DNA from 2 places in the Micromonospora citrea genome. Region 1 is predicted to be linked to the other one. Evidence: riboswitches for the same ligand, from Rfam matches in the RefSeq annotation. Region 1 holds a riboswitch; the other holds the start of a gene.

The links. A riboswitch is a leader RNA that binds a small molecule or an ion and turns the genes downstream of it on or off. The one in region 1 is predicted to bind glycine.
Region 2: linked by a shared signal. The riboswitch ahead of gcvH (glycine cleavage system protein GcvH) and the one ahead of gcvP (aminomethyl-transferring glycine dehydrogenase) in region 1 are both predicted to bind glycine.

What each region holds. Positions count from the first base shown of each region.
Region 1 covers NZ_FMHZ01000002.1:7,029,675-7,034,085, reverse strand. Annotated here, with positions in the region: gene GA0070606_RS31240 (sensor histidine kinase) at 1-490, opposite strand, end outside; gene GA0070606_RS34110 (hypothetical protein) at 635-1,681, shown strand; partial or broken gene GA0070606_RS34105 (YybH family protein) at 1,716-2,039, opposite strand; glycine riboswitch at 2,035-2,134, shown strand; gene gcvP (aminomethyl-transferring glycine dehydrogenase) at 2,209-4,411, shown strand, end outside.
Region 2 covers NZ_FMHZ01000002.1:201,014-205,424, forward strand. Annotated here, with positions in the region: gene GA0070606_RS01255 (L-serine ammonia-lyase) at 1-589, opposite strand, end outside; gene GA0070606_RS01260 (proline dehydrogenase family protein) at 730-1,596, opposite strand; gene gcvH (glycine cleavage system protein GcvH) at 1,683-2,072, opposite strand; glycine riboswitch at 2,489-2,582, opposite strand; glycine riboswitch at 2,583-2,669, opposite strand; gene GA0070606_RS01275 (LysR family transcriptional regulator) at 2,760-3,716, opposite strand; gene GA0070606_RS01280 (collagenase) at 3,842-4,411, opposite strand, start outside.

The DNA of each region.
Region 1 (4,411 bases):
GCAGCAGCTCGTGCCTGGTGCCGACGTAGAGGCCGAGCAGCACTGGCGCGACACAGCCCGCCATGCTGATCGGGATGGCGCCGTCCGCGCCGGCGAACCGCCAGATCGGCACGGCGACCAGTACGGTGGACGCCAGCGTGGCGGCGGCGACCCTGGGCCCGCCGGGGCGACGTTCGCCCAGCGTGTAGAGCGCGACCGCGACGGCCGCGTGGGCCGACACGAGAGCGTTCGCCAGCAGCGCGGCGGCGAGCAGGGTGACCGGCAGTCTTCGTCGCCATCTGGTCAGCAGCCCCAGCGTCGCGGCGAGCGGGACGCCGAGCCACGGCGGCGGGACGCGGTCGTCGAGGCCGGCCAGGGTCGGGCCGAAGAAGTCGTTGGTCCCGAACGCGCCGGTCGCCGTGAGCACCGCGACGAGCAGCGCCACGGCCGTGTCGGTGGGCGCGGGCCGACGGAGCCGGCGCGTCGCCGGATGTGGGTCGTACGCGTTCATCGTGCCGCCAGGGTAGGCGCCCTGCCGGGGTGGGCGCGTCGGCGGAAAGTTGTAGCCGGCGCCGGCGAAACAGCGCCGATGTGCGCAGCGGCTTTCCCGCATCAGCCGACGTGGCGGCACGGCGTGGCCGGCGACGCTGGCGGCATGGTCCTCCACGAACGGCCCGGCCGCTGGCTCAGCCCCAGAAACCTGCAGTTCGCCTTCGGGGTCTTCGCGCTCGCCGCGGCGACCTTCGTGGCGCTGCGGCGCGACGGTCACCATCCCCGGTTTCAGACAGCCGCGACGCTCGGGTACGCGCTGGCGGCGGCGCTGTCGTTCGGCAGCTGGTTCGCGCTGCGCCGCGCGGCGGCCGTCGGGCACGTCCAGCGCGTCCTGATCGTCTTCCATCTGGTGTTCGTCCCCGCACAGTTCTTGTTCCTGCTCGCCCACCAGCTGCCGTGGCTGGGCATGCTGCTGTCGACGCTGGTCACCGTTGGGCTGCGGCCGCGCTTCCCCCGGCTCGGGCGGGTGTGGCGCAAGGTGTGGTTGACGCTGCATGTCGGCATCGGCGTGGGCTGGTTGGGCGTGTCCCTGGGGATGCTCACCCTGTCCGTCGTCGGGGTGAGCACGGACCGGCCGCAGGTACGGCACGGCGCCTATCTGCTCATGGACACGTTCAACGTCGCCCTGGCGATCCCGAGTGTCTTCCTGGCGATCGTCACCGGTGTGGTGGTGTCGTTGGGCACGCCCTGGGGTCTGGTGCGGCACCGCTGGGTGCTGGCCAAGCTGGTCATCGCGCTCAGCCTTCCCGTCCTCGCCACCTTCGAGGGCCCGTGGATCGACGAGCTGGCGGCGCGCACGGCGGACCCCGCTGCCGAACCCGGCGCGACCGGGATGCTGCTGGTCGGCGCGATGGCGCTGTTCCTCGCCCTGCTCTGGACGGCGACGGGCCTGTCCGTGTTCAAGCCCGGCGGCAGGACCCGCTGGGGGCGACGCGCGGGGGCGGGCCGCGACGACCCCGGCGGTGACGCCCGCCGTCGCAGGTCGCGGGCCGGGTCAGCCGGCGGCGCGGGGCTGGTCGATGACCCACCGTCAGGTGCCGTCGGGCCGGCGACGGGCCACCTCGACGGTGACGCCGCCGCCGTCGAGTCGGGTGGAGGTCGGCGCCAGGTCCCCGGCGCGCAGGGTCGGCTGCGGCTGCCCGGGGGGTGAAGGTGGGCCGGCCGGCCAGCAGCGCCGTGAGCGCGGCCCGGATGGCCCGCGTGCCGACGGCCGGGCCGGCGGGGGTGGCCAGGACCGCGTCGGGCTCGTAGAGGGCGACCAGGCCGTCGACGTCGCCGGTGTTGGCGCGGGCGACGAAGAACCGGCCGAGGTCCTCGGGGCTCGTCGCGGGCGCCGGGCGGCGCGTGGATTCCGCCCGGTTCGTGGAATCTGGCGGGTTCGTGGAGTCTGGCGGGTTCGGTGGACTCGGGCATCTGTCACACCTCCACAGCTCACGGTGATCGTCGCCCGGGGGTACGACATCCGCCGGGCAACCGGGCGCTGGTAGCGTTGACCATGCCGGTACCACCCACGTGGGAGAGACCGCCCGGAAGGCATCAGGGGCGGCGCCGAAGGGGCAAATCCTCCCCGGAACCTCTCAGGCAAAAGGACCTCGTGGGCAGGCACTGTGGAGCGCTGCGCGGGCGCGACAGAGGGGGAGGCCGACCTGTCGACCTCGCCCCAGGGGAGCGCCGCACATGACCGCAGAGCAGTTCGCCGCCCGCCACATCGGCCCCGAGCCGGCCGACGAGCGCCGGATGCTGGAGGCCGTCGGCTACGGCTCGATCGACGAGCTGATGGACGCCGCGATCCCCGAGGTGATCCGCTGGCACGGCACGCTGGACCTGCCGGAGCCGGCCACCGAGCACGACGCCATCGCCGAGCTGCGCGCCCTGGCCGCCCGCAACACCGTCGCCGTGTCCATGATCGGGTTGGGTTACCACGGCACGCACACCCCGGCGGTGATCCGCCGCAACGTGCTGGAGAACCCGGCGTGGTACACGGCGTACACGCCGTACCAGCCGGAGATCAGCCAGGGCCGGCTGGAGGCGCTGCTGAACTTCCAGACCATGGTGACGGACCTGACCGGGCTGGCGACGGCTAACGCGTCGATGCTCGACGAGGGCACTGCCGCTGCCGAGGCGATGACCCTCGCGCGCCGCGCGTCGAAGAGCAGGAGCCCGGTGTACGTCGTCGACGCCGACGCCCTGCCGCAGACCGTCGCGGTGATCACCAGCCGGGCCGAGCCGCTCGGCATCGACGTGCGGGTGCTCGACGTGGAACGCGACGAACTGCCGGCGGAGTTCTTCGGCCTGCACCTGCAGTATCCGGGCGCGTCGGGCGCGGTGCGTGACCACGCGCCGCTGGTAGAGGCGGCGCACGCCGTGGGAGCGCTGGTCACCGTGGCGGCGGACCTGCTGGCCCTGACGCTGCTGCGCCCGCCGGGGGAGATCGGCGCCGACATCGCGGCCGGCACCACCCAGCGGTTCGGGGTGCCGATGGGCTTCGGTGGGCCGCACGCCGGCTACCTGGCGGTGCGGGCGGGCCTGGAGCGGATGCTGCCCGGCCGCCTCGTGGGGGTGTCCCGCGACGCCGACGGCAACCCGGCGTACCGGCTGGCGTTGCAGACCCGCGAGCAGCACATCCGTCGGGAGAGGGCGACCAGCAACATCTGCACCGCGCAGGTGCTCCTCGCGGTGATGGCCGGCATGTACGCCGTCTACCACGGCCCCGACGGGCTGCGGGCCGTCGCGGCGCGTACGCACGAGATGGCGGCGCGGCTCGCGGCCGGGCTGCGCGCCGGCGGGGTGGCCGTCGCGGAGGTCGCGTTCTTCGACACCGTCACCGCGACGGTGCCGGGCCGGGCCGCGCAGGTGGTGGCGGCGGCCGCGCAGCGGGGCGTGAACCTGCGGCTGGTCGACGCCGACCGGGTCGGCGTCTCCTGCGACGAGACGACCACGCCGGCGCACCTGGCGGCGGTGTGGGCCGCGTTCGGCGTCGACGCCGTCGACGGCGCCGTGGACGCCGCGCTGCCCACCGGGCTGGCGCGCACGTCGGAGTTCCTGACCCACCCGGTGTTCCGCAGTCACCACTCGGAGACGGCGATGCTGCGCTACCTGCGGCGGCTGTCGGACTTCGACTACGCCCTGGACCGGGGGATGATTCCGCTCGGGTCGTGCACGATGAAGCTCAACGCGACCACCGAGATGGAGCCGGTGAGCTGGGCGGAGTTCGCGCACGTCCACCCGTTCGCGCCGGCGGCGCAGACCGCCGGCTACCGGGAGATGATCGCCCAGTTGGAGGGGTGGCTGGCGGAGGTGACCGGATACGACGCGGTCAGCGTGCAGCCCAACGCCGGGTCGCAGGGCGAGCTGGCCGGGTTGCTGGCCATCCGGGCCTACCACCGCGACCGCGGTGAGGGGCACCGTGACGTGTGCCTGATCCCGTCGTCGGCGCACGGCACGAACGCGGCCAGCGCGGTGATGGCCGGCATGCGGGTCGTCGTGGTCGGCTGCGACGCCGACGGCAACGTCGACCTCGTCGACCTCGACACGAAGATCGACAAGCACCGGGACGCCCTCGCGGCGATCATGGTGACGTATCCGTCGACGCACGGGGTGTACGAGACGGGCATCGCGTCGCTGTGCGCGAAGGTCCACGACGCCGGCGGTCAGGTGTACGTCGACGGGGCGAACCTCAACGCGCTGGTCGGGTTCGCCAAGCCGGGCAGGTTCGGGGCGGACGTGTCGCACCTGAACCTGCACAAGACGTTCTGCATTCCGCACGGTGGCGGCGGGCCGGGGGTGGGTCCGGTGGCGGTGCGGGCGCACCTGGCGCCGTTCCTGCCCGGCGACCCGCTGGGCGCGCACGTTGACGGCCGGCCGGCCATCTCGGCGGCCC
Region 2 (4,411 bases), 6.8 Mb from region 1:
CCAGCATCACGTCGCTGATCGACAACCCGGTCGCCGAGGTGACGCCGAGCAGTTGCGCGCCGGTGAGAAACGGATACCGCACCCGCGTGACATCCGACTTGATCCGGTCGACCCCGGCCGCCGCCTCATCCACCACGAACCCGCCACCGACCGAGTAGTACGTCCGCACCCGCAACTCCACACCCCGCTCGTCGAACGCCACGAACGTCATCCCGTTCGGATGAAACGGCAACGACCGACGCCGATGCAACACCAGATCCCGCTCCGGATCAAAGTCGACCTCGTGCACACCCAACAGCCACAACCGCCGCTCCGCCCGCACCCGCGCCACCCACGCGTCGACCCCATCGGTGTCCACCGTCTCCGGCGCCTCACCCGCCAACCCCAACAACACCGCCCGGTCACTACCGTGCCCACGCCCCGTCGCACCCAACGAACCGAACAACTCCACCTGCACCCGCACCGTGCCCGACAACAACCCGTCAGCCTTCAACCCCGCCACGAACGCACGCGCGGCCCGCATCGGCCCCACCGTGTGCGAACTCGACGGCCCGACACCGACACTGAAAAGATCGAAAACGCTGATCATGATGCCTGCTCCTGTCGCGGTTGCTGGTTGTCGCTGCCGGCGCGTGGGGACGTCTCCCCGCCCTTCCGAGGTGGTCGCGCCCCGGTCCGCCGGGGCGGGAGTCGCCCCTCGGCGTCCGCCCCGCCCCGGGCGGCCCGCGGTCAGTTCGCGGCGCCGGGCGCGAAGGATCGGGCCAGGAGCAGCAGGTTGGCGGGCTTCTCGGCGAGGCGGCGGGTGAAATAGCCGTACCAGTCGTGGCCGTAGGGCAGGTAGACCCGCATCCGGTGCCCCTCCCCCGCGAGCCGGGCCTGCTCGTTGGCGCGGATCCCGTAGAGCATCTGGAACTCGAAGTCGCCCGCGCCGCGGCCGTTGTCGCGAGCGAGGCGGATGGCGCTGTCGACCAGTCGCGGATCGTGGGTGGCGACCATCGGGTAGCCGTCTCCCGCCATGAGGACCCGCAGGCAGTGTTCGAAAGCGTCGTCCACCTGTCGTGATCGGACGTGCGCCACCGAGGCCGGCTCCGCGTAGGCCCCCTTCACCAGCCGGACCCGGCTGCCCGCGTACGCGAGGTCGCGGCAGTCGGAGACCGTGCGGTGCAGGCACGCCTGGAGGGCGACGCCCACCCACGGAAACTCCGCGCGCAGGTCGTGGAGCACGGCAAGCGTCGTGTCGACCGTGCTGTGGTCCTCCATGTCGATCGTCACGGCGCAGCCGGCTGCGGCTGCGGCGGCGCAGATGTCGCGGGTGAGCCGGTACGCGTGGTCGCGCCCGTCGACCGGCAGGGAGCCGCCCAGCGCGGAGAGCTTGACCGACGCCTCCGCGGACGCGGCCAGACCCGCCCTGCCCAACGACGCGAGCAGGGCCCGGTAGGTGTCGCGGACGCCCTCGGCCTGGCTGAGCGTCGTCGTGTCCTCCCCGAGGTGGTCGATCGTGACGTGCATCCCCGCCGCGGTGAGCCGCCGGGCCACGGCGACGACCTCGTCGTTCTCCTCACCCGCGACGAAGCGTCGCACCACCTGCCGGGTCATCGCGGATCCCGCCACGAGCCCGCGCAGACGGTCACTTCCCGCCGCATTCAGCAGCAGCCTGTTCGGCACGGCATGTCCTCTCTCGGTTACGGCGTCGGGGAACGGACGTCGTCGACGAGGGCGCGGTACTCGTCCGCCGTCATCAGCGGCGGCACGTCGGCCAGGCGGACCCGCAGCAGCCAGCCCTTCCCGTACGGGTCGGCGCCGATCAGGCCCGGGTCGGCGAGTACCTCGCGGTTGACGTCGACGACCTCTCCGCCGACCGGCAGGTACAGCTCGGCCACCGACTTCGTGGACTCGACCTCGCCGCAGACGTCGCCGGCCGCCAGGCGGCTGCCGGGCTCGGGCAGTTCCGCGTAGATGACGTCGCCGAGCGCCGCCGCCGCGTAGGCGGTGATCCCCACCGCTGCCGGCTCGATCGACTCGTCGACCCACTCGTGGTTCTCGCTGTACCGAAGGTGCGCCGGTACGTCCATGTCTCGTCTCCTCGGTGAACGGAATCGCGTCAGCGCGGGCGGCGAGCCGGCAGCGGGGCGCGTGCCATCGGCTCGCCGCCGTCTCGGACGGCGGCGAGCCGGCCGGCGGCGGCCCGGGCACGGGTGTGGGGGTGTCGGGGACGCGCGGGTCCGGCGCGGTGGGGACCGCGTGCCCGGGGTCGCTGTCGGTGCCGACGGCCTTCCACCGGTCGCGGCGTCCGCTCAGGGCGGGCGACGCGGTGTTCGGCGGCGGTCTCGCTGTCGTCGCGCGGCGGCATCGGCCAGCCGGCGGTGGCGGTGGACCGGGCTCCGATCGCCCGGTGCACGGTGTGCGGGAGTGGGTGGCGCAGAGTCGTCTGGCCCTGGTGCACGGAGGCGCTCCTCGTCCCGACGCGCGCGGCGTCGTACGGTCGGTTGCCTCCCGCTCTGTCATTGACCTGAGAGCTTCACCGCCGAGGGGCGGTTTGCACCGTGGGTGAGACGATCGGTCGTCTGCTTTCCAGAGTCCACCTCGCCTGTGCGGTAATGGTGCCTGAGAGTTTCTTGGGAGTTTGCTCCTTCGGCGCCCCGTTCCGGGGTCTCTCCCGCACAGGTTCGAACGGTGTCTATGTAGTTGTCGGCTGTCGGGGCAGACAGTAGGCGATCGGCGGAGACGCCGTCAACATCAACCACCGACCGCCCCGGTCGTCACACCACCGGGTGCGCGTGGGGGTGCTCCCGCCACCATCGGGCGAACACCGGGTTGTCGTGGACGTGCTCGAGGTAGGCCCGGGCGAGCGCCCGGAACAGGCCGGCGCTCTGCTCGTGCGTGAAGGCGTCCCGCCGCCAGACCACCGCGAGCCTCGCCACCTGCGGCTCGCCGTCGAGGGGAAGGACCTTCGTGCCGGGGGCCGGCGCCCAGGTCGGGTCGACCAGGCGGACGCCGTCGCCGGCCGCCACCAGCGGGTACGCCGCCCCGCTGGGCGCCTCGTAGCGGATCTTCGGTTCGAAGCCGGCGACGCGGCAGGCGCGACGGAACGAGGCGAGGGTGCCGTCGTCGGGCCCGGGCGGGCACACCCACGACTCCTCGCTGAGGTCGGCCAGCCGGACCGTCTCGCGCTCCGCGTGGCGGTGCGTCGCGGACAACGCGACGAAGATGGGGTACCGGGGCACCATCGTGCGGCTGGCGAGCGCGGCGCCGATAGGCAGGTCGAAGCCCTCCATGTTGCCCACCAGGGCGGCGTCCAGCTGACCGCGGGCGACCGCCTCGACCAGCAGGCGCGACGACGGCTCGATCTGCAGCGCGATCTCCGCGTGCGGGAACCCCTCGGCGAGCCGGGGCACGACACTGCTCAGGCAGGCGACGTGGACGGTGCCGACCCGCAGCAGCCCGGCGGCGCGGTGCTTGTCGGCGAAGTCGTCGACGAGCGCGTCGACCTCCGCCAGCACGACGCGGGCCCGCCTGAGCACCAGCTTGCCGAGTTCGGTCGGCTGGCTGCCGGTGCGACCGCGGACGAACAGCGCGCCTCCCACCACGTCCTCGATGCGGCGCAGCTGGGCCGTCAGTGCCGGCTGGGACAGGCCCAGCTGGGCGGCGGCCCGCGTCACGCTCCCCGCCTCGGCGACGGCACAGATCGCCCGCAGGTGCCGTACATCGATGTCCATGGCGAGGGATTATGCCGGCACCGGGGCGCGCCGCCCGCCGGCGTCGGCCCGGTCCGACGGCGCGGACGCGCCGCCCGGCGCCTGGCCGGGCGACGCGTCCTCTCGGGCAGGCTCGCGGTCGGGCGTCAGTAGCGGGCGCTGACGGTGGCTCCCGCGCAGGACGTCTTGCCGTAGAGGCTGACGTAGTGGTAGCCGGCGGACGGGTCGGTGACGGTCAGGGTCTCGGCGTTGCCGGCGCCGGTCGAGGATCGGGTGGCGTTGCCGGTCGTCGCCCAGGTGGAGGGGCTGTAGTACAGGTCGCAGTCGCCCGTCCCGCCGGCCACGCTGATCGTCATGGTGGTGACGCCGGAGGGCAGGTGGAGGTACAGGTAGTCGTAGTTGCCGGCCGTCGCCGAGCGGCCGCTGCGTTGACAGTCGCGGTCGAGCGCCCGGGTGTCGGCGCCGGCGCACTCCGGCAGCGCGCTTCCGCCGCCGGCCGCGACGGAGATCGTCTGTGCGGTGGTCGCGGTGGCCCCCTGGTCGTCGGTGACGGTCAGGGAGACGGTGTAGGTGCCGGCCGACGCATAGGTTCGCGTCGGGTTCGTCGCCGACGACGTGGTGCCGTCGCCGAAGCTCCACCGCCGGGCAGCGACGCTGCCGTCGACGTCGGTGGACCGGTCGGTGAAGGTCGCGGTGAGCCCGCTCGTCGTCGCCGT